DNA from 4 places in the Virgibacillus sp. 6R genome. Region 1 is predicted to be linked to each of the others. Evidence: riboswitches for the same ligand, from Rfam matches in the RefSeq annotation. Region 1 holds a riboswitch; each other region holds the start of a gene.
What was found. A riboswitch is a leader RNA that binds a small molecule or an ion and turns the genes downstream of it on or off. The one in region 1 is predicted to bind S-adenosylmethionine.

Region 1 (5,969 bases):
ACGCATCTATATCCAACCCAGAGTCGATTTCATCTAAAATCGCAATTTCCGGTTTTAACAACATAAGCTGAAGAATTTCATTACGTTTTTTCTCCCCGCCTGAAAAACCTTCATTTAGATATCTTTGTGCCATGTTCTTATCAATCTCTAAATAATCAAGTACACTGTCCATTTCTTTAATAAATTTCATTAAAGAGATCTCATTTCCTTCGCCCCGGCGAGCATTCATAGAAGAACGTAGAAAGTCGGAAGTGGTAACACCGCTAATTTCACTAGGGTATTGCATAGCTAAAAACAATCCAGCTCTAGCACGCTCATCTACTTCCATTTCCAATACATCTTCTCCATCTAATAAGATGCTTCCTTCAGTAACTTCATACTTTGGATGCCCCATGATAGCAGAAGCTAGTGTAGATTTACCGGTACCGTTGGGCCCCATAATTGCATGGAATTCTCCACCTTTTATTGTTAGGTTGACACCTTTCAGTATCTCCTTGTCTTCGATTGATACATGTAGATTCTTGATTTCTAGCGTTGATCCAGCCATATTTATACCTCCAAATACATTATTATAATAGTCACATTGATATGAACGTGATATTCATTCTCAATTTATTCTCATTACAATCTTAAATCATTTCGAATTTATTATCAACTCTTTTAGAACAGGAAATCATATGTAGGTTCTAGGTGCATCATTTCTTCTAAGTGAGAAATAGAATAAAATAGGAGCATTTATTTAATTCGCATCACCAAAGCAAAAAACATAGCATTTACTTTCACGTTTCCCTTTATTTTTCTTTTATTTCTACATGTAGACTACCATCTACTACAACAGTTAGCAAACAAGTCTGCTCATCATAGAATAAGATTTTTACGATGCGATCCGAAAATAATGAAAAAGCTTATATCTATAAGGATTTTAAATCAAAGAAATAAAGTGAATCTTCCATTAGTGTGGGTATTCATTCCCACACGGCTTGTTCGTACCGTAATGTATGACCTATGGCTTTTTAGAAATAGGGCATTTAGATGCTGTTATCTCTCAATTAGACTTGTTGCAGTACAGATTATCCAACAGTCTACAGCACCTTATATACGGGATAAGCATAGGCAAAAGGCCGTCTATGCCATGTGCACAAACGCCCTTTTGCCTGTTATCTATCTCGTTTTCAAGATGGTTATCTGCTTTGTTGGTTGATATATGCTGCTGCAAAAAGCTTACACTTCTGGTGATCTTGCTGACGTTTTCTTTCAACTGCCAGTCGTTGCTTCAGCTTACGTTGATATTCAGCAAAGCCAATATGGTGTGATTGTTGCATTGCCTTCTCCATTTCAGAAGTGTACTTCATTTTTATTCCGCTATGAATAGGGAATCATCCTTTCTTGATCTCGACTCATAATAAGATTATCATAAGACAGGTTCCCTGTTCAAAACGCATTTAAACGCGTCTTAGCTCAAATAAACGATTCATTTTTAATTATCGACAGAAAAGGATGGCGATATCTACATATGCGTTAACATACGCTGTATCTTATCGAATTCCTTCTCGATTATTCTTTTCCACCTACCGGAACAACAGCGCCATCATATTTTTCTTCCATAAAAGATTGAATTTCTTCTGATTGTAAAATTTCTGCCAATTTATTTAATGCCTCATCGTCTTTATCTTCTTTCTTAACAGCTAGCACATTCACATACGGTGAATCTTCATCTTCAATAAACAAGCCATCCTCTGTTGGCTTTAATCCCGCATCAATAGCATAGTTTGTATTAATAGCAACTAGAGCATTTTCTTCCCTTTCATAGTACTCTGGAAGGGTAGCTGCTTCATATTCAGGTGAAAACGTTAAATTCTTTGGATTTTCGGCAATATCATCAATCGTAGCTTTTGCTTTATCTACACCATCATCTAATTTAATCAGTCCCTGCTCCTCAAACAAAGTTAAGATACGTCCATGATCTGGTACAGAGTTACTCATAATTACTTCCGTGCCCTCGGGGATATCATCAATGCTGGAAATACCTTTAGAATAGACACCAATTGGCTCAATATGAATACCAGCAATATAATCAAGTTCATATCCCGTATCACTTATTGTTTGTTCTAAAAACGGAATATGCTGAAAATAGTTTGCATCAATCTCTCCTCTATCTAAATCATCATTTGGCAAAACATAGTCCTGATATTCACTAATTTCAAGAGTGATGCCCTCTTTTTCCAATAATGGCTTCGCCTCTTCTAAGATTTCTGCGTGCGGTACACTGGAAGCACCGACAATGATTTTATTATCGTCCGCTGTTTTATCATCCCCGCCACATGCTGCTAAAACACTTCCAAGACTAATAAGAAATAGAATAGATAGAATGTATTTTTTCATTTTGTACGCTCCTCTTTTCGTTTTTGAATTATCTTTTATCTAATTTGCGTGTAATAAAATCACCAATAAATTGAAATAAAAATACGATCAGTACAATAATAATGGAACAAAGCAGGACGATATCAAAATCTCTGCGCTGGAATCCGGAATAGTAGGCGTAGCTTCCTAATCCACCAGCACCAATGGCACCTGCCATTGCTGTATAGCCAATAAGTGCAATCGCCGTAACCGTAATACCTGAAATTAATGCAGGCATCGCTTCAGGTAACAATACTTTAAAAATAATCGTTCTTGTTTTTGCTCCCATCGCTTTGGCAGCCTCGATAACACCTTTATCCACTTCTCTTAAAGCAATTTCGACAAGCCGCCCATAAAATGGTGCTGCGCCGATGATTAATGCCGGCAACGCAGCATTAGGACCACGGATCGTCCCAACGATAAAATCGGTAAATGGGAATAAGAGCAGTATTAATATAATAAATGGAATGGCGCGAAACACATTCACGAAAGTGGCTGTTAAAAAGTTAATCCACTTATTTTGCCATAACCCCCCCTTATTTGTAAGGAATAATAGCAAGCCAAGCATGATGCCAAAAATAAATGTCCCGATTAGTGCAATAATCGTCATATAAAATGTTTCATAAGTTGCTTCCATAAAATCTTCTATTTTAATTGTAGAAAATAGGTCAGTCAACATTACGGATCACCTCCAACTCCACAGAGGTTTCTTCAGACACGTGCTGGATTGCCTTAGCGATTTCTGCCTCATCACCGGTCATTTGGATAAATAAAGTACCATACGCTCCAGCTTGTGTGCGAGTAATTTTTCCTTGTAAAATGCTAATATCAATATCGTATGTTTTCACAAGCTTACTGATTAAAGCATCGTTTGTTGTTTCGCCAACAAAATGAAGACGAATAAGCCTGCCTTGCTTAAATGTGTTGATTAGATGTTCGAACTCATTCTCAGCTTCAGCATCCCCCATCAATTGTTGGACAAACTTTTTCGTAACATTGTTTTTCGGATGAGAAAATACGTCCAAAACATTGCCGTGCTCCACTACTTTTCCATTTTCCATAACGGCAACATGGTTACATATTTTCCGAATGACATGCATTTCATGCGTAATCAAAATAATAGTTATCCCTAACTGCTTATTAATATCAACAAGCAAATCCAATATCGAATTCGTTGTTTCAGGATCTAAAGCTGATGTTGCCTCATCACAAAGTAATACAGAAGGTTTATTTGCCAATGCACGTGCTATACCAACTCGTTGCTTTTGTCCACCGCTTAATTGCGAAGGGTATGTTTTCTCTTTGCCAGATAAGCCAACTAAATCAATTAATGATTGCACACGTTGTTGCCTTTCTTCTTTTTCAACTCCAGCGATCTCCAATGGGAAAGCAATATTATCCTCTACCGTGCGTGACCATAGTAAATTGAAATGTTGAAACACCATTCCAATATCTTGTCTTGCCAGACGCAGCTCATTCTTTTTGAGTGCAGTTATCTCCTGCTTATTAATATAAACTTTTCCACTTGTTGGCTCTTCTAGACGATTAATTAATCGTACAAATGTACTTTTTCCAGCACCACTATAACCGATCACACCAAAGATATCTCCTTGCTCAATCGACAGGGTAACATCGTCTACAGCTGTTGTTTCTGTCTTGTTTGCAGTAAAAACTTTACGCAAACCCTCAATCGATATCACACCTACTCCTCCTTCTTAGCTCTTCCTATTATGCCCATATAAGCAATTAAAAACGCCTTTCTGAAGAGAACAGAAAGACGTATGAATGTCAAAATGTCCCCTCATCTATCAAGGTTTATCACCTTGCAGGAATTAGCACCTTTCAAATAGTTCTATTTGAAGGTTGCCGCGGGTTCACTGGGCCAGTCCCTCCACCGCTCAAGATAAGAGTAAATTATTATTTAATTGGAATAGACACTATAATAGCATGTTGCTTTCCATCTGTCAATATACTTTTTTGGGTTCATCATCACTTTTTGTAAAATTAAATCACAAACAATGGTGAAGAGACATTTATTGTATTAGAATGCAAACATTTCCGGTTTATGCTTTAACAAATATTGATAAATATTTGCCACATCTCGAAACGCATAAATTTTTTCTACTATTTGTCCATCTTTCTTAATAAGCAAACAAGGTACGCTTTCCACTTGATATGTTTGCATAAATTCTGGATGTAGCGAAGCGTTCATTTCTAAAAACACTTCTTGCTTTTGCATTTGTTCAATTTTAAGCAACATGCTTTTAGCTAGGTTACAAGTTCCGCAAAGCGGCGTGAAAATATAGAGAAAGTAATCAGATTGCTGCAATTGCACTTTTGTTACCTGTTGCAAACTATCACCTTTTTACTGTAATTTAAATCAAAAAGATAGGGTTAACCGCTATTCTTTTACTTACTAATACTTGCGCTAAAACATTTTCCGGCGTGGTTGCGACTTCCCGGTACTCACTGCTTACATATACATGCTCGGCATGGGGTAATTCTCTTGCTAATTGTTTACGAAGCTTCATACCAGAAGGGTCTTCGTCTACAAGAATATAAACTTCCTTATCATCTAATGCGTACTCCTCCAACATTTGGTCAAATCGTTCCACCCCGAGGGTTCCATTTGTGCAAACAATCGTCAAATCTTCCGCAAGTACTTTATTTACTTGCTTTTTATCCGTTAACCCTTCCACAATCAAAACCTTCTCTGATCCATCTGTTATCATCACATAGCACTCCTTGGAAAATCAAGCGACAAGCTTGCATATGCAGAGAGAGCATTGTTTTATTATTAGATGCCGTTCAAAAAACAGAGCAAATTTCCATTTACATACAGTTCGAACAATGGTATGTGCTTTGCAAAATGAATGTTATGCTCGTAGTGGATGTCTGACTTTTTAACGTATCATTATATAATAAAAATAAGTCTTCTGCAATTCATTTATGTCCATTGTCATCCATGATTCGCTTGTAGTTTATGTTAAAATCATCCAATTATTAATCGTTCTCCATTTATGCGTATCTTGAAAAAAGAGCCATTTTAACATCATGATGTTCAGACTAATTATTTAAGTATATAAGTACTTGCTGATTGATTTACTTAAAAAATGAAACAGTATCACTTTATAGTCAAACTTTTTTATAACAGAACCTTAAATAAACAATCCTAACTTTTCTATTTCGTTACATTTATTTTAGTAAAAACAAAGCTGATTGCAAAATATTGCATATCAGCTATTGAATTATTTATTCACTTATCATTTCTTCATATGCTTCTGCAGATAATAAATCGTCCAATTCGGCTTCATTTGTTGGCTCTACAACAAGCATCCATGCATTTTCATATGGTGATTCATTTACAAATTCAGGACTGTCTTCCAATTCTTCATTTACCTCGACTACTTTACCACTGATGGGAGCGTATAGTTCCGACACCGTTTTCACGGATTCTACACTACCAAAAGGCTCATTGATTTCTAATTCATCACCAACTTCAGGAAGTTCAACAAATACAATATCTCCTAATTCGTCTTGGGCAAAATCAGTAATACCAATACGTACAT
Region 2 (5,969 bases), 2.1 Mb from region 1:
AGAAGGAAGTACTTTAATTACGGAAATGTCGCAGCTTTTCGTAGTTGAACAAATTTGTCAATATCTACACGAAATTGATAGTTCTAGAATAGCATTAGCAAAGAAACAAATTTCTCAATCTATTGATTAGCGTAAACACCTTAAATAAATAGTGCTATTCATTTTTAAGCGCAGTACGTATTCTCAAGTAAGATAAATTATAACCAATGGTATCCCAACCGGTTGAGCTTTCGTTATAACGTGCTAAAATAGCATAAATATATAAGGCTAAGACTCTAGGTAGTGGGTAGAATTGATTTTTTCTCCAATCATTTCGCAACTATTAAAGATGGAGGGTATATCATTGAGTTCAACAGTATAAAATTTTTATGAGTCGTTTTCTTAAAAATTCTCCCACATTTCGTAGGAGAATTTTTAACTAGAACAACATTTGACTAGAGTTTATTAGTCAAATGTTGTACAAAGCAGGCCAATTATCCATAACTTATCAAAAATATTCCAATAATAGCAGTATTAGTTTGTTGATCATTTTTTCTTTGTCTATGTATAGAAACTGACAAATTTTAAGCATTTTCTAACCATTATTCATATTCGTTTTCGAGGCACTTTCCTTAATAAAACAAAAGGCGCCATAAGCTTTTACGAAGTGTTTGTAAAAAGGCTAGGGCACCTAAAGTTTGATTGAGCAAGATGGAGTCCTGTTTAAGGGTAATAAAATCCATTTTTTTAAGTCTATGAGCTTTTTATTATCGCTACTGGTTTGAATTAGTTAACTTTACACTGGTGTTAAACAGGAATTATTACGAAGTCGTAGTGCTTCATCATAAGGGTTCTTGTGTGTAATAACTGTAATTTCTGCTGCTTTTTTATAATCTGCTATATTATGGAAAGCGTTCGGTTGCTCGATCCATAAAAGCTTGCATTTTTTATTTACGAGTTGCTCTAACAAGTCAGCTGGTAATGTTGCGTGTACCAGCCAAATGGCGTCTACAATCGGAACCTCAGATAACTCATCATACTGTGGCAGTTCCGCTGTGGAAATAGGATTTCCGACAGCAACTATGTCAAATCCAAGTGCTCGCAGTTGCAACACTTTTTCTTCATCTGCTTTGCTCGCTTGCTCTAACCCGTAAACGGCAATCGTTTTTTTGCGTATGTTCCCCTCGTCTCTTATAAAAGAAGAATGGAGCAGCCAATGGATAGCGTGCTGATCATCAAATACGATGGTCTCTTGTTCACCTGTAGCTTTGGCTATCGCTTGATCTAGTGTAATTAGCAAATCATTTACGGATTCTAACCCAATCGATAAACGGACGGTTTCTTCCGTCGTTCCGCTCGCTGCTAATTCTTCTGATGTAAGTTGTTGATGTGTCGTGGAAGCGGGGTGAATAATCAGTGATTTCGCATCACCTACATTGGCTACATGTGACCATAATTCAATGTGATCAATTAATTGTCGTCCAGCTTCCCTCCCCCCTTTTATACCAAACGTAATGATCGACCCTGCCGTACCATCACGGAAATATTTTTTTATTAATGGATAGGACGGATGGCTGGGCAAACCTGGATAACTGACCCACTCAATTGCTGGATGATCCTCCAAATACGATGCAATCTTTTGTGCATTTTGTGTATGTTGTTGCATACGTAAATGTAACGTTTCTAATCCTTGAAGCAGTAAAAAGGCACTATGTGGACTTAAGCAAGCGCCAATATCACGAATTAATTGCACGCGAAGCTTAGTGGCAAAAGCGGCTGGTCCAACATCAATAAACCGCAGACCATTATAACTCTCATCGGGTTCAGTAAAGTCAGGAAATCGTTCATTGTTCCAATCAAATCTTCCACCGTCTACAATGATACCTCCAATGGTGGTTCCGTGTCCGCCGATCCATTTTGTAGCAGAATGGACAATAATATCCGCTCCCCAGGCGAATGGTTTGGTAAGGTATGGTGCGAATGTATTATCAATAATTAATGGAATATGGTGTGCGTGAGCGATAGTAGCAATGGTCTCTATATCAAAAACGTGAAGACTTGGATTTGTAATCGTTTCTCCAAAAATAGCTTTTGTTTTGTCAGTGATCGCTGCTTCTACTTCTTTTGGATTGGTACCATCAACGAATTTAACGTTGATGCCATAGCGAGGCAATGTGTTAGCAAATAAGTTATACGTCCCACCATAAAGATTGCGGTCGGTAATGATTTCATCGCCAGCACTGGCGACATTTAAAATAGCGAATGTAATAGCAGCCATACCAGAAGAGGTTGCTACTGCTGCGACCCCATCTTCCAATTGAGCAACACGCTGTTCAAATGCATCGACTGTTGGATTACCAATACGAGAATAAATATTTCCTGGCTCCGCTAATCCGAATAAATTTTGGGCATGTTTGGTATCTTTAAAAACATAAGAAGTAGTTTGGTAGATAGGTACTGCCCTTGCACCTGTTGTCGGGTCGGGTATTTGCCCGCCGTGAAGTAAAATTGTCTCTGGATCTTGCGTGAAAAAGCTTGTCATTGTTTTATTCCTCCTTTGAATGTGGGGCTGGTTCTTAAGATCTAATCCTCTTATCTTTTTTGCATTTGTGGTCTCCGTTTTTGGAACCTGTTGAATGAATCTTGCGAAAAGTATGTTTTCGGCTGGTTAATTTTTTCAAGGTAGGCGACTATTTGGAGGTGGTGGAAATAAAAAGCCCTCTTCCTAAAGAAGAGGGCTAGAATCGTTTTCCGTTCCTCCTCTTATCTTCCAGACCATTTCTAAGGTCTGTAGGATTTAGCACCGTAAAAAGCAAATCATTATTGCTTTTAGGTTGCCGGGTTTCAAAGGGCCTATTCCCTCCACCACTCTTGATAAGAGATTCAATTTTTAAATTACTGAATATTATATAAGGTTCAAGATGTATTGTCAATGAAGAATACGTGTACACATATTATTTATATAAATTAGGTCTAAGTAGGAGGTAGGAAGCTTTAGATATTTCTCATTATAAATAAACAAGGAGGCTTTAATTTATTTTTTGAAGAATAAGAAAGTATAAACTCAGGTGCTTATGGATAATGAAATAACCTAATAGTCACGTCCGGCGCATGAGCCCAGCAACTATGTGAACTTAGAAATGCGCCCTACGATAAGTTATCATCGGTTCGTGGCAAAGAGGAAGGCCGAGACTAAAAACGGGCTTGCCGCTCCACGTCGGCATACCCCTGTTTTTAGTGGCATGATTCCTAAATCTTTAGTTGATTCGTTCCATTCACTACGTTGCTAAACGGGCGCCCTGCGCCTTTGTTTAAAAGATAAGCAAGTATAAAATGAAGTGCTTGTAACGAAATAACCGACTAGTCACGTTCGGCTCCATTGCCCAGCAACTAGTAATTCGCTGCAACTTTGTGAATGACTGTTGATTTAAGACAATTTGCTGTTATTAAGGTTACGTATACACTTGTAGAACGAATAAAGGTATGTTTCAGTTTAAAGTTTTTTACATGTTATTGATTTTTACAAATGGTTGTGACCTAGGTCATTTTTCATTACCTATGTCAGCTGAAAGGATATGAAAGCGCTTTTTAATTTTAATTTGGCTGATAAAATAAAATGTGAAATGCTGAATGAGGAGGTTTAAATTCTAAATGACAAAGCGAAAAATCAGCGACTCCATTCAAAGATTTGGGCGTACTTTACTTCTCCCAATTGGGGTACTGGCGCCAGTTGGTATGATCTTAGGGATTAGTGGAGCATTGGTACAAACGTATATGATTGAAAGGTTTCCTTTTTTAGGCTATGAAGCAGTAAATACTTTATTAACTAGCATTCGTACCATAGCAAGTGTCGTGTTTGATAATATTCCATTGTTATTTGCAATGGGTGTTGCCTATGGAATGAGTAAAAAAGATAAGGGGATATCTGTTTTTGCCGCTACAACTGGCTATTTAACCTTAATTATAGCCATGCATGTTTGGCTAATCATTACGGGGAAGATGGCGGATCCCGAGGTTATGACGCAATATGGGCAAATAGAAGTGTTAGGCATCCAAACAATGAATATTAATGCGGTAGGAGGAATCATTACTGGGCTTTTAGCAGCTTGGGCAACAGATAAGTTTTATAATCTAGAATTGCCAACGGCATTTGCATTCTTTTCAGGAAAAAAATCTGTCCCGATTATTACAATTGGTTTTATGACGGTAATTGGTTTAATCATTCCTTTTATTTGGTCGTTGTTTGTAGGACTTTTAACAAACTTATCTTCCGTATATTTAAGTGTGGTAGGTCCGTTCTTTACTGCTGCAGGAGAGAGATTATTTATTCCTTTTGGATTGCATCATGTGTGGAATGTTCTGTTTCGATTCACGGAAGCTGGAGGGTCCTATGTTATTGATGGCGAAACGTACGTAGGGGTTGTCCCTGCGATGACGGAGATTTTATTTAATCAAGGACCTAATAGTGAGTATTGGTCGATGATGCCAAAGCTAACTCGTTTTATGGCACAACAGCAAATGTTGGTAACGTTATTTATCTTTCCGGCGATTGCCTTTGCAATGTATAAAACGGCTTATAAAGAAAATAAAGCTTATGTGAAATCAATGTTAATTACAATGGTCTTAACTGCTGTTCTTGGTAATGTTACGGAACCGTTAGAATTTACATTCGTGTTTATAGCCCCATTATTATATGTTGTTTATGCCTTTATTGTTGGGATTGGTGCCGTTTTATTATCTTTTGCAGGGGTAGCAATTGGATATATACGTGGAACTATTTTTGACTTTACGATTTTTGGATTGCTATATGAACAAACCAATTGGATTTTTCTTGTGCTAATTGGTACAGGGCTAGCCATCGTAACTTATTTTGTGTTTCGCTGGGCCATTATTCGCTTTGATATTAAAACTCCCGGTCGAGAAGAACAGCAAAATCTAGATAATACATTATTAAAAGAAAAACGTTATGATGAGATAGCGAAAATTGTCGTTAAAGCATTAGGAGGAAAAGGAAATATTTTAAATGTTGATAATTGTATTACCCGACTTCGGATCGATTTAAAAGATGTTCGTGTTATCGACAAAGATGTATTAACTACTTCTGGATGTACAGGATTTTTCTTTCCAACGGCAAAACATATTCATGTTGTCTATGGTCCACAAGTTGAATTTGTAAAAAATGCGGTTGATGATGAAATACGAAACTAAAAATGGAGAGATATAAATGAGAGCATTATATGATTCGAAAAGTAAGACGATGGATGATCAAGGTATAAAAAAACTATTTACCCAAGAAGAAAAATATAAAACGTGGTTATTATTTGAAGCTGCTTTAGCACAGGCACAAGCTGAATATGGATTTATTCCCCAGCAAGCAGCAGATGATATTAACCAAGCAGCTAAAATAGAGAATATTGATTTTGCAGAAATGGATCAAATATACAAAAAAATAGGACATGGCTTTGTCCCTTTTTTAAAGGTATTCGTAAAAGCTTGCCCAGAAAACAGTGGAAAATATGTTCATTATGGAATAACAACACAAAATATACAACAAAGCTCACAACTTTATATTCTTAAGCAAGCACATCATAAGTTTATGAACATAATCGGTAAAATTTTAGGTAATTTAAGTGCTTTGGCATATGACAATAAGGATACGGTAATGCCTGGAAGAACTCATGGTAGACATGCGATTCCTATTACATATGGGTATAAGGTTTCGGTATGGATTAGCGACTTTATTCATTGCTATGAACGTATGGCAGAAGCAGAAAAAAGAGTTTTTAAAATCATGATGGGAGGAGCTGTAGGTACATTTAGTTCGATGCCAGAAGTTGGCATGCAAGTACAAGCGCGTGTTGCAGAACTAGTAGGGATGTATCCGATGGAAGTTCCTTCAAGAAATATAAATACACATAAATTAGAGTATATGATGAACTTGTCGTTGCTAGCCAATATTTGCCATAAAATAGCCGAAGAAGTATATAGTA
Region 3 (5,969 bases), 1.9 Mb from region 1:
AAGCAGCTTCTATGCTTCACATATCACAGCCCTCTTTAAGTAAAGCGATTAAAAACTTGGAAACACAGCTCGGAGTAACTTTGTTTTACCGTGGGGGAAAACAAATTGAGTTGACTGATGCCGGGGAAGCATTTCTAAGTAATGCCAAACCATTTATGGAGGCATATGATAATTTAACTACGGAACTTTATGATGTGGTGCAATTAAAAAAAGGGCAAATAAAAATTGGCATTCCCCCGATTATTGGTGCCACCTTCTTTTCTAAATTAATTAGCAAGTACAAGGCTGCACATCCTTCTTTTCATATTGAATTAAACGAAGTGGGGAGTAATTTAATTCAATATGGGGTGAAAGAAGGAGAACTCGATGTAGGACTTATCTGTAATCTTCCCGTTGAAAAACATCATTTTTCAACGATTAACCTTTTAAAAGATCCTTTAATGGTTGTTGTTCAAACCGAACATCCACTAGGAGCTAAAAAATTCGTTGAACTATCTGATCTAAAGAATGAAAAATTCGTTTTATATCAGGAAGATTTTTCCTTGCATGATCGGATTGTCGAAGCTTGCAGGAATTACGGATTTGAACCAAACACGGTATGTAAAAGTTCACAACGAGACTTTATGATTGAAATGGTCGAAGCGAAATTAGGCATTGCTTTATTACCAAGTAAAATTTGTCAACAGCTCCTCCATCATGACGTTACTACCATTCCATTCAAGCACCCTATCACTCACCTTGAATTGGCTCTCATATGGAAGAGAAATAAATATTTGCCATACGCCGTGCGGGAATTTATAGCTATCGCGAAAGAATTTACCAGTTAAAGAACTCAAAACAAGAGACAGAGCCTCCATAAACTGCCTCTTGTTTTGGGTCTTTGTCATCACCAGCATAGCAAAAAATAATTGTTTCAGAGTAATCATAACAACGAAACGTCGGTAATATTTCTCCTGCTATTTTTCTCTACCCTGTACAAAGGTAAACCTCCATACTTTTGTGAAATTATTCCCCTTATTGTTCATCTTGACTAAAAACTTGACGTACTTCTATTACTAAATAGCTGATTTCTGCTTGTCCACGAGAATAACCTACTTTGTAGTGTCATAGCTTAGCTGTAGTGATGCTTTTTAAGGAGGATAAAAAATGAATGCACAAACGCCGGCATTTATGAGTGCTTTTGATCCCTACGTTTACCAAACATTACAATCGATAACCGGATCGATGCTTATTGTACAAACCACCCAAGGGACTGTTACAGGCAGTCTTAAAACCGTTATGCCAGACCATATTGTGATTGAATCAGGTGGTTCTTCTTTCTACATTCGTACGCAACAAATTGTTTGGGTCATTCCTAAAAGCTAAAAAGGAGGCTTACCATGTTTAAGCGTGAAAACCGCATGTTAATTGAATTGCCTATACCTGAACACGGGGATCCCAATGCAGCAGCGGCAGTTCAAGAGTTATTAGGTGGGAAATTTGGTGAAATGTCAACTTTAAATAACTATCTGTTTCAATCCTTTAATTTCCGACAAAAGGATAAACTCAAACCATTTTACGACCTGGTTGCTAGTATAACGGCTGAGGAATTCGGACACGTTGAACTTGTTTCAAACACCATTAATCTACTCTCAAAACGAAACACCTTTTATACAGGAGACCCAGATGTGACTCCATTACGAACAGGAAAAGATAGTCGAAATACTTATCAGTTCATTGCTACTGCACAAACAGCACTTGCAGGTGATTCCATGGGTCGCGCCTGGACAGGAGATAATGTCTTCAGCAGTGGCAACCTCGTGCTTGATCTATTGCACAATTTCTTTCTTGAAATTGGCGCTCGTACACATAAAATGCGTGTATATGAAATGACGGAGCATGAAACAGCAAGAGAAATGATTGGATATTTATTAGTTCGCGGTGGTACTCATATCTTAGCTTATGCCAAAGCTCTAGAAATCGCTACAGGTGCTGAAGTGAAGAAACTAATTCCAATCCCTGATCTCTCCAACACCAAATTCGATCATGCCCGAAAATTTGAGGAGCAAGGCTTAGCAAATGTATTATACACATGGAATGACGTCGGAGATTATGTAGACATTCGGCAAATTTGGAAAGGGGAAAATCCAGAAAATGGGAAACAACTGATCGTGAAGGAAGGAGCACCAAAGGGAGCACCAATTCCAAATCTTGATGATCTTCCAGAAGAATTTGCACCGGGAATTGATCGGGATGACTATCAAAAAATCGCTAAACGATTGCTGGAAAATATGTAGACTTCCTACTCCTGAAGTGGGAGTCTTACAGCTCCTTATATACGGGATAAACTAGTTAGCCAAAGAAAATTGTCAACTGTGCAATAGTGTGCAGGAAAAATGCAAATGTAGACAGTTTCTTTCTCTTTTAAACTTTTTCAAATATCGCACATAGAAGGAGAGTAGCAATGGATAGCTCATAGATATTCTATGATCCATTAAACACTCTAAATGAATACAAGGTTCCACTTGACTTTTTTTAATCCGCCTTGTATTCTAATATTCAATCTTATAAAATTCAAAAATTATTTTCTTATCCAGAGAGGTGAAGGGACTGGCCCGTTGAAGCCTCGGCAACAGACTGCTTGCAGTACTGTGCCAATTCCAGAAGCTTAATGCTTGAAGATAAGAAGAATTGGTCCTTTATATTTAACTTAGGAAACCTCTTCTTATTTCAAGGAGAGGTTTTTTGCTTGCTCTCCTTGAAAATATTTTTCTAGGAGATGATGATCATATGATAAAAAGAACACTTGAAACAAGGCTAGTGCAATTAGGAAATCACAGCGATCCTAACACTGGTGCTATCAATCCTCCCATCTATTTATCAACTGCATTTAAACATGACGGGATTGGACGTTCAACCGGATATGATTATAGCCGTACCAAAAACCCTACCCGAACACTGTTAGAAGCAGGTATTGCGAATTTGGAGTCTGGTGAACAAGGTTACGCTTGCAGTTCAGGTATGGCAGCTATCCAATTGGTGCTGTCCCTTTTCCAGTCTGGTGATGAATTGATCGTTTCTGAAGATATATACGGAGGAACGTATCGTTTGCTGCAGCACTATGCAAATGCCTATCAGTTCCATATAATCTATGATTCTTTTACTAATTTGAAAGATATGGAAAAACGGATATCTGATAAAACAAAGGCTTTATTTATTGAAACGCCTACGAATCCACTCATGCAAGAAATTGACATCAAATCGTTAGCCAGTTTAACCACAAAACATAACCTATTACTTATCGTTGATAATACATTTCTCACCCCTTGTTTGCAGCGACCTATAGAACTTGGCGCAAACATTGTTATTCATAGTGCAACCAAATATATTGGTGGACATAATGACGTATTGGCGGGACTTGTGATTGCAACAGGTGTGGAAGTATGTGAAAAACTTGCTGCTTTACACAATGCATCCGGAGCAGTGCTTTCTCCTTTTGATTGTTGGTTGTTAATTAGAGGGCTAAAAACACTTTCACTCCGAATAGCAAAGCATCAGGAAAACGCACAAAAAATAGCAAGATTTTTAGAGGGACAACCTGCAGTTAAAGAGGTGATCTATCCAGGCAAAGGTGGGATGCTGTCTTTTCGTTTGCATGATTCTAGCTGGGTTGATCCTTTTTTGCAACAATTACAATTAATTACCTTTGCAGAAAGCTTAGGAGGTGTGGAAAGCTTTATCACGTATCCAGCTACACAAACCCATGCCGACATTCCTATTAAAGAACGGAAAAAGCGTGGAATTGATAACTGTTTATTACGTTTTTCTGTAGGGATTGAGCAAGCAGAAGATTTAAAGCATGATTTAAATCAAGCGCTGAAACAATTCGAAACAGGAACTTAAAATTTTTTTAGTAAATAGGTTGACATTTCATTCCTCTCGGTGTAAAGTATTATTTAAATTTTATAAATGATCAAATATATTTGACAACAAATATCTCGTTTCAACAACAGTTCGGCAGAAACGTGCCATTGATTGAACACAGGAGCTATCATGAATAGCTTTTGAACAAACATAATATGACTATCTTATCCAGAGAGGTGGAGGGACTGGCCCATTGAAACCTCAGCAACAGGCATAATTGCACTGTGCTAATTCCAGAGCGTAACGCTTGAAGATAAGAAGAGATACCATAAATAAGGTAATTCACCCTCTTCTAATTCAAGAAGAGGGTTTTATTATGGGGTTTCCCCAAATCACTAAAAGGAGGAATTTTAAATGAAACGTAATTTACAACAGAGGTTAGAGGAAGGTCCCGTTATTGTTGGAGAAGGCTATTTATTTGAACTGGAACGAAGGGGATATTTACAGGCAGGCTCTTTTGTACCGGAAGTAGCTTTAGATAATCCGCAAGCCCTTAAGCAAGCATACCGTGATTTTATGAATGCCGGATCTGATGTTGTTCTGGCTTTTACGTATAATGGGAATCGAGAAAAAATGCGCATCATTGGCAAAGAGGAATTATTAGAGCCATTAAATCGAAGCGCGATTCGTCTTGCAAAGGAAGTCGCCAAGGAACATCCAGTAGAAGAAGCTCTTGTTGCTGGAAATATTTCCAACACTAATATTTTTGACCCCGATGATCCGTCATCTAAAGATCAAGTAAGAAGTATTTTTGCAGAAATGGTGCAATGGTGTAAAGAAGAAGGAGTCGATTTTGTTAACGGGGAAACCTTTTATTACTATGAAGAAGCATTGATCGCCTTAGAGGAAATTACGAAACAAGAGCTTCCAGCTGTAATAACATTTGGTCTTATGGGAGAAAACATTTTACGGGATGGATATACCGTGGAAGAGGCTTGTCAATTGCTTTCCGAAAAAGGAGCACTTGTGGTTGGCATGAACTGCTTCCGAGGTCCAGAAACGATGCAGCCATATCTTGCTAAAATAAGAAAGTCTGTCAATGGATATGTCGGCGCTTTACCAATTCCATATCGCACAACAGAGGAGCATCCAACATTTTTCAACTTACCTGATGGGGCTTGCAGCTGTCATTTACCAACAGAAACAACTTTTCCAACTGCGCTAGACCCACTTTATCACAATCGCTATGAATTGGCAGCATGGGCTAAGGAAGCAAAAGATATTGGCATCCATTACATTGGACTTTGCTGTGGCGCTTCTCCTGCAATGCTACGAGCAGTAGCTGAAGCTGTCGGTGTCGAAACGATTAATTCCAAATATTCCCCAAATATGGAGAAACATTTCTTGTTTGGATCAGATAAAACATTAAAAAAACATAATGTGGATTATCGTTTGAAAGCTTAAAACAACAACAAAGAAAATTTTTCTTTTAAAGGAGAATTAGTGTGACAAATCAATTATGGCATACCATTGCAGCGATTAAAAACAAGCAATGGATTGATTTAACCCATGCTTTTGGACCGGAATCACCACATTTCTCAGCATTTGAACCCGCCAAATTTGAAACATTATTTGATCATGATGACGGCTTTTTCGCGCAACGACTCACATTTCCCGGGCAATATGGAACACATTTGGATGCACCTGTTCATTTTGTCCGTGATACAAGGTGCTTAGATGAATTAGAGCTAAAAGAATTTGTCTTACCACTTGTCGTCATTGATAAATCAAAAGCTGCTGGTGAAAATCATGACTTCGCATTAACGGTTGAAGATGTGTTAGCATTTGAAACCATCTATGGAAAAATAAATCCTGGCAGTTTTGTGGCTTTACGTACAGATTGGAGTAAACGGTGGCCTGATCAGGAGGCATTTGATAATAAAGATGCTGACGGGCAAAGTCATACACCAGGCTGGTCACTAGAAGCTTTACAGTTTTTGTACGAGGAACGCGATATAAAAGCCGTTGGTCATGAAACGTTTGATACAGACACCGCTATTGATTATGCCAAAAATGGCTCACTCATAGCAGAGTATTACGTACTTAGCCAAGATAGCTACCAAATA
Region 4 (5,969 bases), 1.7 Mb from region 1:
GAAGCCGGTTCGTATTTTATAAGGGACTTGGTGCAAGGTTAGAGCGTGCATTATGGAATCTGATGATGGATGTACATGTCGATGAACATGGCTATGAAGAAATGCTACCTCCACAAATTGTGAACCGTACTAGTATGACAGGAACAGGGCAACTACCTAAATTTGCTGAAGATGCATTTAAGCTAGAAGAATGGGATTATTATTTAGCTCCGACTGCAGAAGTACCAGTAACGAATTATTATCGTGATGATATTTTAAAGGTAGATGATTTACCGAAAAAATTCGCTGCCTTTAGTAGCTGCTTTCGTTCTGAGGCAGGATCTGCGGGAAGAGATACAAGAGGTCTTATCCGTCAGCATCAATTTAATAAAGTCGAGCTTGTCCATTTTGTAAAACCTGAAGAATCGTATGAAACATTAGAAAAGTTAACGAATCACGCAGAGAAGATATTACAATTATTAGAGCTTCCATATCGTGTGATGAGTATGTGTACAGGGGATTTAGGTTTCACAGCAGCCAAGAAATATGATATTGAAGTCTGGATTCCGAGTCAGCATACGTATCGTGAGATTTCTTCTTGCTCTAATTTTGAAGACTTCCAGGCAAGACGTGCCAATATTCGTTTCCGTAGAGAACCAAAAGCAAAACCGGAATTTGTCCATACGTTAAATGGATCTGGTTTAGCCGTTGGCCGTACAGTTGCCGCTATTTTAGAAAATTATCAGCAAGAGGATGGAACGATTGTTATTCCAACTGCATTACATCCTTATATGGGTGGGAAAGAAGTCATTCAATAAGCGAAGTCAACCATTATCCATATGGTTTGTCGAATCTTTTGTGTGTCAACCAAATGATAAGTAGAAGAGAAAAGTCGCAACTCATTTCATAAACGACAGGTGCAAAAACAGCTAAAGCACCTTATTTCAACAAGGGAAACAAAAAGCTTGAAAGATAACAGCAAATATCCGCGGATGCAAAAAGTTTAGGCTTAATCAGCGTTTCATCCGCGGATAAAGTTATTTTGATTGCATAACGACTACGAACATTATTCTATTTTTAATGGGGCTTTTTCTGCTCCTTCATGCCATTCCAGTTCAAATTCAAATTCATATTTTCCATTTCTTTCTTCGAGTTCGATTTCCACTGTGACAGATTCTGCTGGCTGTACGATTTGTACTGTTCACCTTGGTGAAGCGTAAAAGAACCTTCTTCTTTTAATTTTGTCGCAATGGTTTGGAGCATCACTGCTGCCTGGTCTCTTTCCATTTTTTTCTTATACTTCACCAGCACGTTCGTTCTGTTTCTATTAGCCATGACGACACCCCCTCCTTTTTGCTTTATATATAGTATTCTTCTACAAAAAAGTGCAAAACCCTCTTAAATTCGAGTTTTTATAGAGATTGTTCAAAAAGTAGGCTCTATACTAAAATAGTACATTACTGCGTCGTTTACCGGTACTCTTTTGAAAACTTAACATATTCCAACTCTTAATTACGTTGAAAGTTATAGCTTTATTTATTCTAACAATCATAGTTTATAGTAATAGACTTAACTTTTATTTAGAATGCGTTTTGAAACAGCCTTTCGTCGATTTCGATATTTTGTGCCCATAGTAGTCATTCGGCGATAATAATACCTTCTTTTTATCAAACATTGAACCAGTTATCCGCCCCTATTAAGGATGTTTTTCTTCCTGTGGTAAAATATACGTGAAGGAGGATGAGTATTATCAAATGGCATGGTTATATGTTCTCTTCGCTGCTATTGTTGAAGTGTTTTGGGTGATTGGTTTAAGATATTCGCAAACATTTTGGGAATGGATTGGTACGATCATAATGATTATTTTCAGCTTCTACTTTGTGATTAAAGCATGCGAAAAATTACCTTCTGGCACTGTCTATGCTGTTTTTACAGGTTCTGGAGCTGCTGCTATTGTATTGATTGACTTTATTGTTTTTGGAGCAGATTTTTCGATTACAAAACTAATTTTTATCGGCTTAATTATTATTGGAGTAGTGGGGATTAAAATAACGACAGACGAGAAACAAGAAAAGTTTAAAACCCCTTCAGACGGAGGAGATTAATTTGGCATGGGTGTATCTTATTATTGCAAGCCTTGGAGAAATTTTTGGTGTCATGAGCATAAATTTTTATAATCAGAAAAAAAGCATTGGGCGACTATTTGCTGTTGTTATCACTTTTGGATTCGGATTTTATTTTTTGTCATTAGCAATGAAGGAAATTCCACTAGGAACGGCATATGCCATTTGGACAGGATTAGGGGCAGCTGGTGCTGTCTTAATGGGCATCCTCTTTTTTAAAGAGTCGGCAGGGTGGAAACGTATGTTATTTCTAAGTTTTATCATTGCGGGGGCGGTAGGTTTAAAAGCGATTGAATAAGTGAAGCAAAGAAGATTGTGTATAAGTAAAGCTGTTTTGATTGTAAATTCGTACAGCTATATATGAAGAATTGTAACTACTGGAAAGAATCTAAAGTGGAAATATTGAGGGTTATAACAGTGTCGTGAAAAATCTGACACATGTCTATTTAAAAAACTATTTGACAGGTAAAGGAAACCGTAGTATGATATAAAACAATATCCTGAAAAGTAAATATAATATTACTTCTTATTCAGAGAGGTGGAGGGAATTGGCCCTTAGAAGCCTCGGCAGCGGACTATTGATAGTACTGTGCCAAATCCAACAAGCAGGTAAGCTTGAAAAATAAGAAGAGGATCCATAGATTGGAAATCCCTTCTTAATCACATAAGGAGGGATTTCTTTTTTTATAAGATAAGAAACCAGCATGGCTCACCTAGAGCGCGAGCCACCATCTATCATGAAAAAACTTTTGCTTTATAATGTTTAGATTCTGAAATACTACCTAAGATAAATAAGTTATATAATGGTAAATAGCGTTTTTTTCATACAAAAGTATAAAATTAGATGCTTGGGGATAAAAAAATAACTGGATAGCCACGTCCGGCTCCATCACCCAGCGACTAGGCCGCCCTACGATAAGTCATCATCGTCGCTAAGAGGAAGGCCGTCTAAAAACGGGCTTGCCGCCCACACGTCGGCATACCCCCTGTTAGTGGCATGATTCCTTTATCTTTAGTTGATTCGTTCCATTCGCTACGTTGCTAAACGGGCGCCCCGAGCCTTTGTTCGATAATATAGGAAAAGAGTTATATAAATTTATGACCTTGAACCATTAGAGTGACACGGAACTTAACGCGTGTAGCATGTTAATATTCTTATCCATTAAAAAAAGCTTTAACATGTGGTTAAGCTATACTTTTACAATTGAATACTTCTTATCCAGAGAGGTGGAGGGACTGGCCCTTAGAAGCCTCGGCAGCGGACTAATATATAGTACTGTGCCAAATCCAGCAAACATGTTGTTTGAAAGATAAGAAGAGGATACTCATATAATAAAACCTCTTCTTTCGAAAGGGGTATTTTTTATGGCGATAAAATGAAATGTATGAGTAGATGCGATCTAAGCTAGGTGGAGTAAGGTTCTAAAGCATTGTTTCACATGGAACAAATTTTTAAGTAAAACAATTCTAAAAATAAGTATGGGGGAATTGCTTGATGATTACATTTGATCATGTAACAAAAGTGTATGAAGGAAAAGATCGGCCAGTCAAAGCGCTAGATGACGTCGATTTACAGGTGGAAAAAGGAGAAATCTACGGTGTTATCGGATTTAGTGGTGCAGGAAAAAGCTCCCTTATTCGTTGTGTGAATCTATTAGAGCGACCTACTTCTGGTAAAGTGATGGTTGATGGAAACGACTTATTAAGTCTTTCCGCTAAAGAATTGCGCGAAGCTAAGCGAGATATTGGGATGATTTTTCAGCATTTTAATCTTTTAAATTCTAAAACGGTGTATACAAATGTCGCGATGCCCCTATTGGTAGCAAAAGTGGCGAAGGAGGAAGTAAAGAAACGTGTCATGGATTTACTCACTTTTGTTGGTTTAGAAGATAAAGCAAATAGTTATCCAGAGCAACTGTCGGGAGGACAAAAACAACGGGTTGGAATTGCGCGTGCCTTAGCAACGAAGCCAAAAGTACTTTTATGCGATGAGGCGACATCAGCACTTGATCCAGAAACAACAAAAGCTATTTTACAGTTGTTGAAGCAAGTGAATCAAGAATATGGAGTAACGATTTTGATGATTACCCATGAAATGAATGCGATTCGAGAGATTTGCGATAAAGTTGCTGTCTTAGACAAAGGAAAAATCGTGGAAGCAGGAAGTGTGTTTGATGTGTTTTCTAAACCGAAAACAGCAGTAACTGCTAAGTTTGTCCGTTCGGTAATGCATGATACGATACCTGATTCAGTCTATTCATTGCTTAACAATCAGACAGCAGGCAGACATATCTATCGGATTGTATTTGTCGGAAATAGCGCTGGGAAACCTTTATTATCGCAAATCGCTAAAACGTATGCAGTGGACGTCAATATTTTATTTGGCAATATAACAGAATTACAAGGTGTTCCTTTAGGCAATTTAATTGTTCAATTTTCAGGGGATGAGAAAGAAATAAAGCGGGCTATGATGTATATTCATCAACAAAAGATTACGGTAAAGGAAGTGTTGGCAAATGTTAGTTGACCAGCAACAAATAGTACAGGCGCTTTGGGAAACAATTGTCATGGTCGGTGTGTCATTGCTATTTTCATTTCTTATCGGGCTTGTATTAGGTGTTTTATTAGTAGTAACGAGAAAAGGTCATTTATGGGAAAACAAAGTTGTTTTCACCATCTTGAATGCAGGGATTAATATCTTTCGTTCCATTCCATTTATTATTTTGATGGTTGCTGTCATCCCATTTACAAGACTTGTTGTCGGAACATCCATCGGGACAGCGGCAGCAATTGTACCAATGATTCTATTTGCTGGTCCTTATATTGCGCGATTAATTGAAAATTCATTGCTTGAAGTTGATCCGGGAGTTATGGAAGCAGCACAGGCAATGGGAGCTACACCATGGCAGATTATGATACGTTTTCTTCTGCCAGAAGCATTAAGTTCTTTGCTACTAGGAATTACGATAGCAACCATTGGTTTAGTAGGCGCATCGGCAATGGCTGGAGCAGTCGGTGGTGGAGGTCTCGGCGATTTAGCGATTACATATGGCTACCAGCGATTTGACACGGTTGTTATGTTCCTTACTGTAGGCATTCTTATCATAATGGTGCAAGGATTACAATCAATCGGAAATTATCTTTCCAAACGAGTGAGAAGAAGATAAACAAAAGGAGTTGTTTAAAATGAAAAAAGTAACGTTCATATTTTTCCTATTAATTACATCGGTCATTATCAGTGCATGTTCCAGTAGTGAAGCCAGTTCAACGGTGAAGGTGGGAATTAGCGGTTCTGATACGTCAATCTGGGATTATGTAGCAGAAAAAGCGAAAAAAGAAGGAATTAACGTCGAAATTGTCCGCTTTTCCGATTATGTTCAACCTAATTTGGCTTTAGCAGAAGGAGAGATTGATGCAAATGCATTCCAAACAGTTTCTTATTTCGATGCCTTTATTAAAGAGCATGATTTAGATTTAACGCCTATAGCGACAACGGTAATTGCCCCAATGGGGTTATATTCAGAAAAGCATGATAAACCAGAGGACATTCCTAAAGGCGGAACAATTGCCTTAGCTAAAGAAGCTACGAATATGGGCAGAGGCTTATTATTGCTACAGGATGCTGGTTTGATAAAATTGGCTGACGATTTTGATGGCAATGGTTCGTTAGATAAAATCGTTGAAAATCCAAAAAATCTTCAATTTGAATTACTTGTAGCTGGGCAAACACCAAGAGTGCTCCCAGATGTGGATGCTTCGATTATAAATAATGGGATTGCAGTCGATGCAGGCTTAAGCCCGTTGGCTGACTCGATTTTCCATGAGGATGAAACGGCAACTCCGTATATAAACATTATTGCTGTTCAG

Region 2: linked by a shared signal. The riboswitch ahead of BKP57_RS08845 (PLP-dependent aspartate aminotransferase family protein) and the one ahead of BKP57_RS18550 (methionine ABC transporter ATP-binding protein) in region 1 are both predicted to bind S-adenosylmethionine.
Region 3: linked by a shared signal. The riboswitch ahead of BKP57_RS05795 (methionine biosynthesis PLP-dependent protein) and the one ahead of BKP57_RS18550 (methionine ABC transporter ATP-binding protein) in region 1 are both predicted to bind S-adenosylmethionine.
Region 4: linked by a shared signal. The riboswitch ahead of BKP57_RS10765 (methionine ABC transporter ATP-binding protein) and the one ahead of BKP57_RS18550 (methionine ABC transporter ATP-binding protein) in region 1 are both predicted to bind S-adenosylmethionine.

The regions. Positions count from the first base shown of each region.
Region 1 covers NZ_CP017762.1:4,096,510-4,102,478, reverse strand. Annotated here, with positions in the region: gene sufC (Fe-S cluster assembly ATPase SufC) at 1-547, opposite strand, end outside; gene BKP57_RS22345 (YuzK family famiily protein) at 1,182-1,352, opposite strand; gene BKP57_RS18560 (MetQ/NlpA family ABC transporter substrate-binding protein) at 1,555-2,382, opposite strand; gene BKP57_RS18555 (methionine ABC transporter permease) at 2,411-3,079, opposite strand; gene BKP57_RS18550 (methionine ABC transporter ATP-binding protein) at 3,069-4,100, opposite strand; SAM riboswitch class I at 4,199-4,310, opposite strand; gene BKP57_RS18545 (thioredoxin family protein) at 4,442-4,753, opposite strand; gene BKP57_RS18540 (toprim domain-containing protein) at 4,776-5,132, opposite strand; gene gcvH (glycine cleavage system protein GcvH) at 5,653-5,969, opposite strand, start outside.
Region 2 covers NZ_CP017762.1:1,948,272-1,954,240, reverse strand. Annotated here, with positions in the region: gene BKP57_RS08850 (MurR/RpiR family transcriptional regulator) at 1-130, shown strand, start outside; gene BKP57_RS08845 (PLP-dependent aspartate aminotransferase family protein) at 776-2,521, opposite strand; SAM riboswitch class I at 2,740-2,860, opposite strand; gene BKP57_RS08840 (PTS transporter subunit EIIC) at 3,631-5,187, shown strand; gene BKP57_RS08835 (class-II fumarase/aspartase family protein) at 5,204-5,969, shown strand, end outside.
Region 3 covers NZ_CP017762.1:1,270,627-1,276,595, forward strand. Annotated here, with positions in the region: gene BKP57_RS05780 (LysR family transcriptional regulator) at 1-827, shown strand, start outside; gene BKP57_RS05785 (YuzF family protein) at 1,147-1,365, shown strand; gene BKP57_RS05790 (manganese catalase family protein) at 1,380-2,276, shown strand; SAM riboswitch class I at 2,566-2,667, shown strand; gene BKP57_RS05795 (methionine biosynthesis PLP-dependent protein) at 2,770-3,882, shown strand; SAM riboswitch class I at 4,065-4,163, shown strand; gene BKP57_RS05800 (homocysteine S-methyltransferase family protein) at 4,258-5,307, shown strand; gene BKP57_RS05805 (cyclase family protein) at 5,349-5,969, shown strand, end outside.
Region 4 covers NZ_CP017762.1:2,392,679-2,398,647, forward strand. Annotated here, with positions in the region: gene serS (serine--tRNA ligase) at 1-797, shown strand, start outside; gene BKP57_RS23425 (hypothetical protein) at 1,046-1,144, opposite strand; partial or broken gene BKP57_RS23430 (amphi-Trp domain-containing protein) at 1,183-1,314, opposite strand; gene BKP57_RS10755 (DMT family transporter) at 1,734-2,084, shown strand; gene BKP57_RS10760 (DMT family transporter) at 2,086-2,400, shown strand; SAM riboswitch class I at 2,626-2,731, shown strand; SAM riboswitch class I at 3,315-3,419, shown strand; gene BKP57_RS10765 (methionine ABC transporter ATP-binding protein) at 3,598-4,629, shown strand; gene BKP57_RS10770 (methionine ABC transporter permease) at 4,619-5,269, shown strand; gene BKP57_RS10775 (MetQ/NlpA family ABC transporter substrate-binding protein) at 5,289-5,969, shown strand, end outside.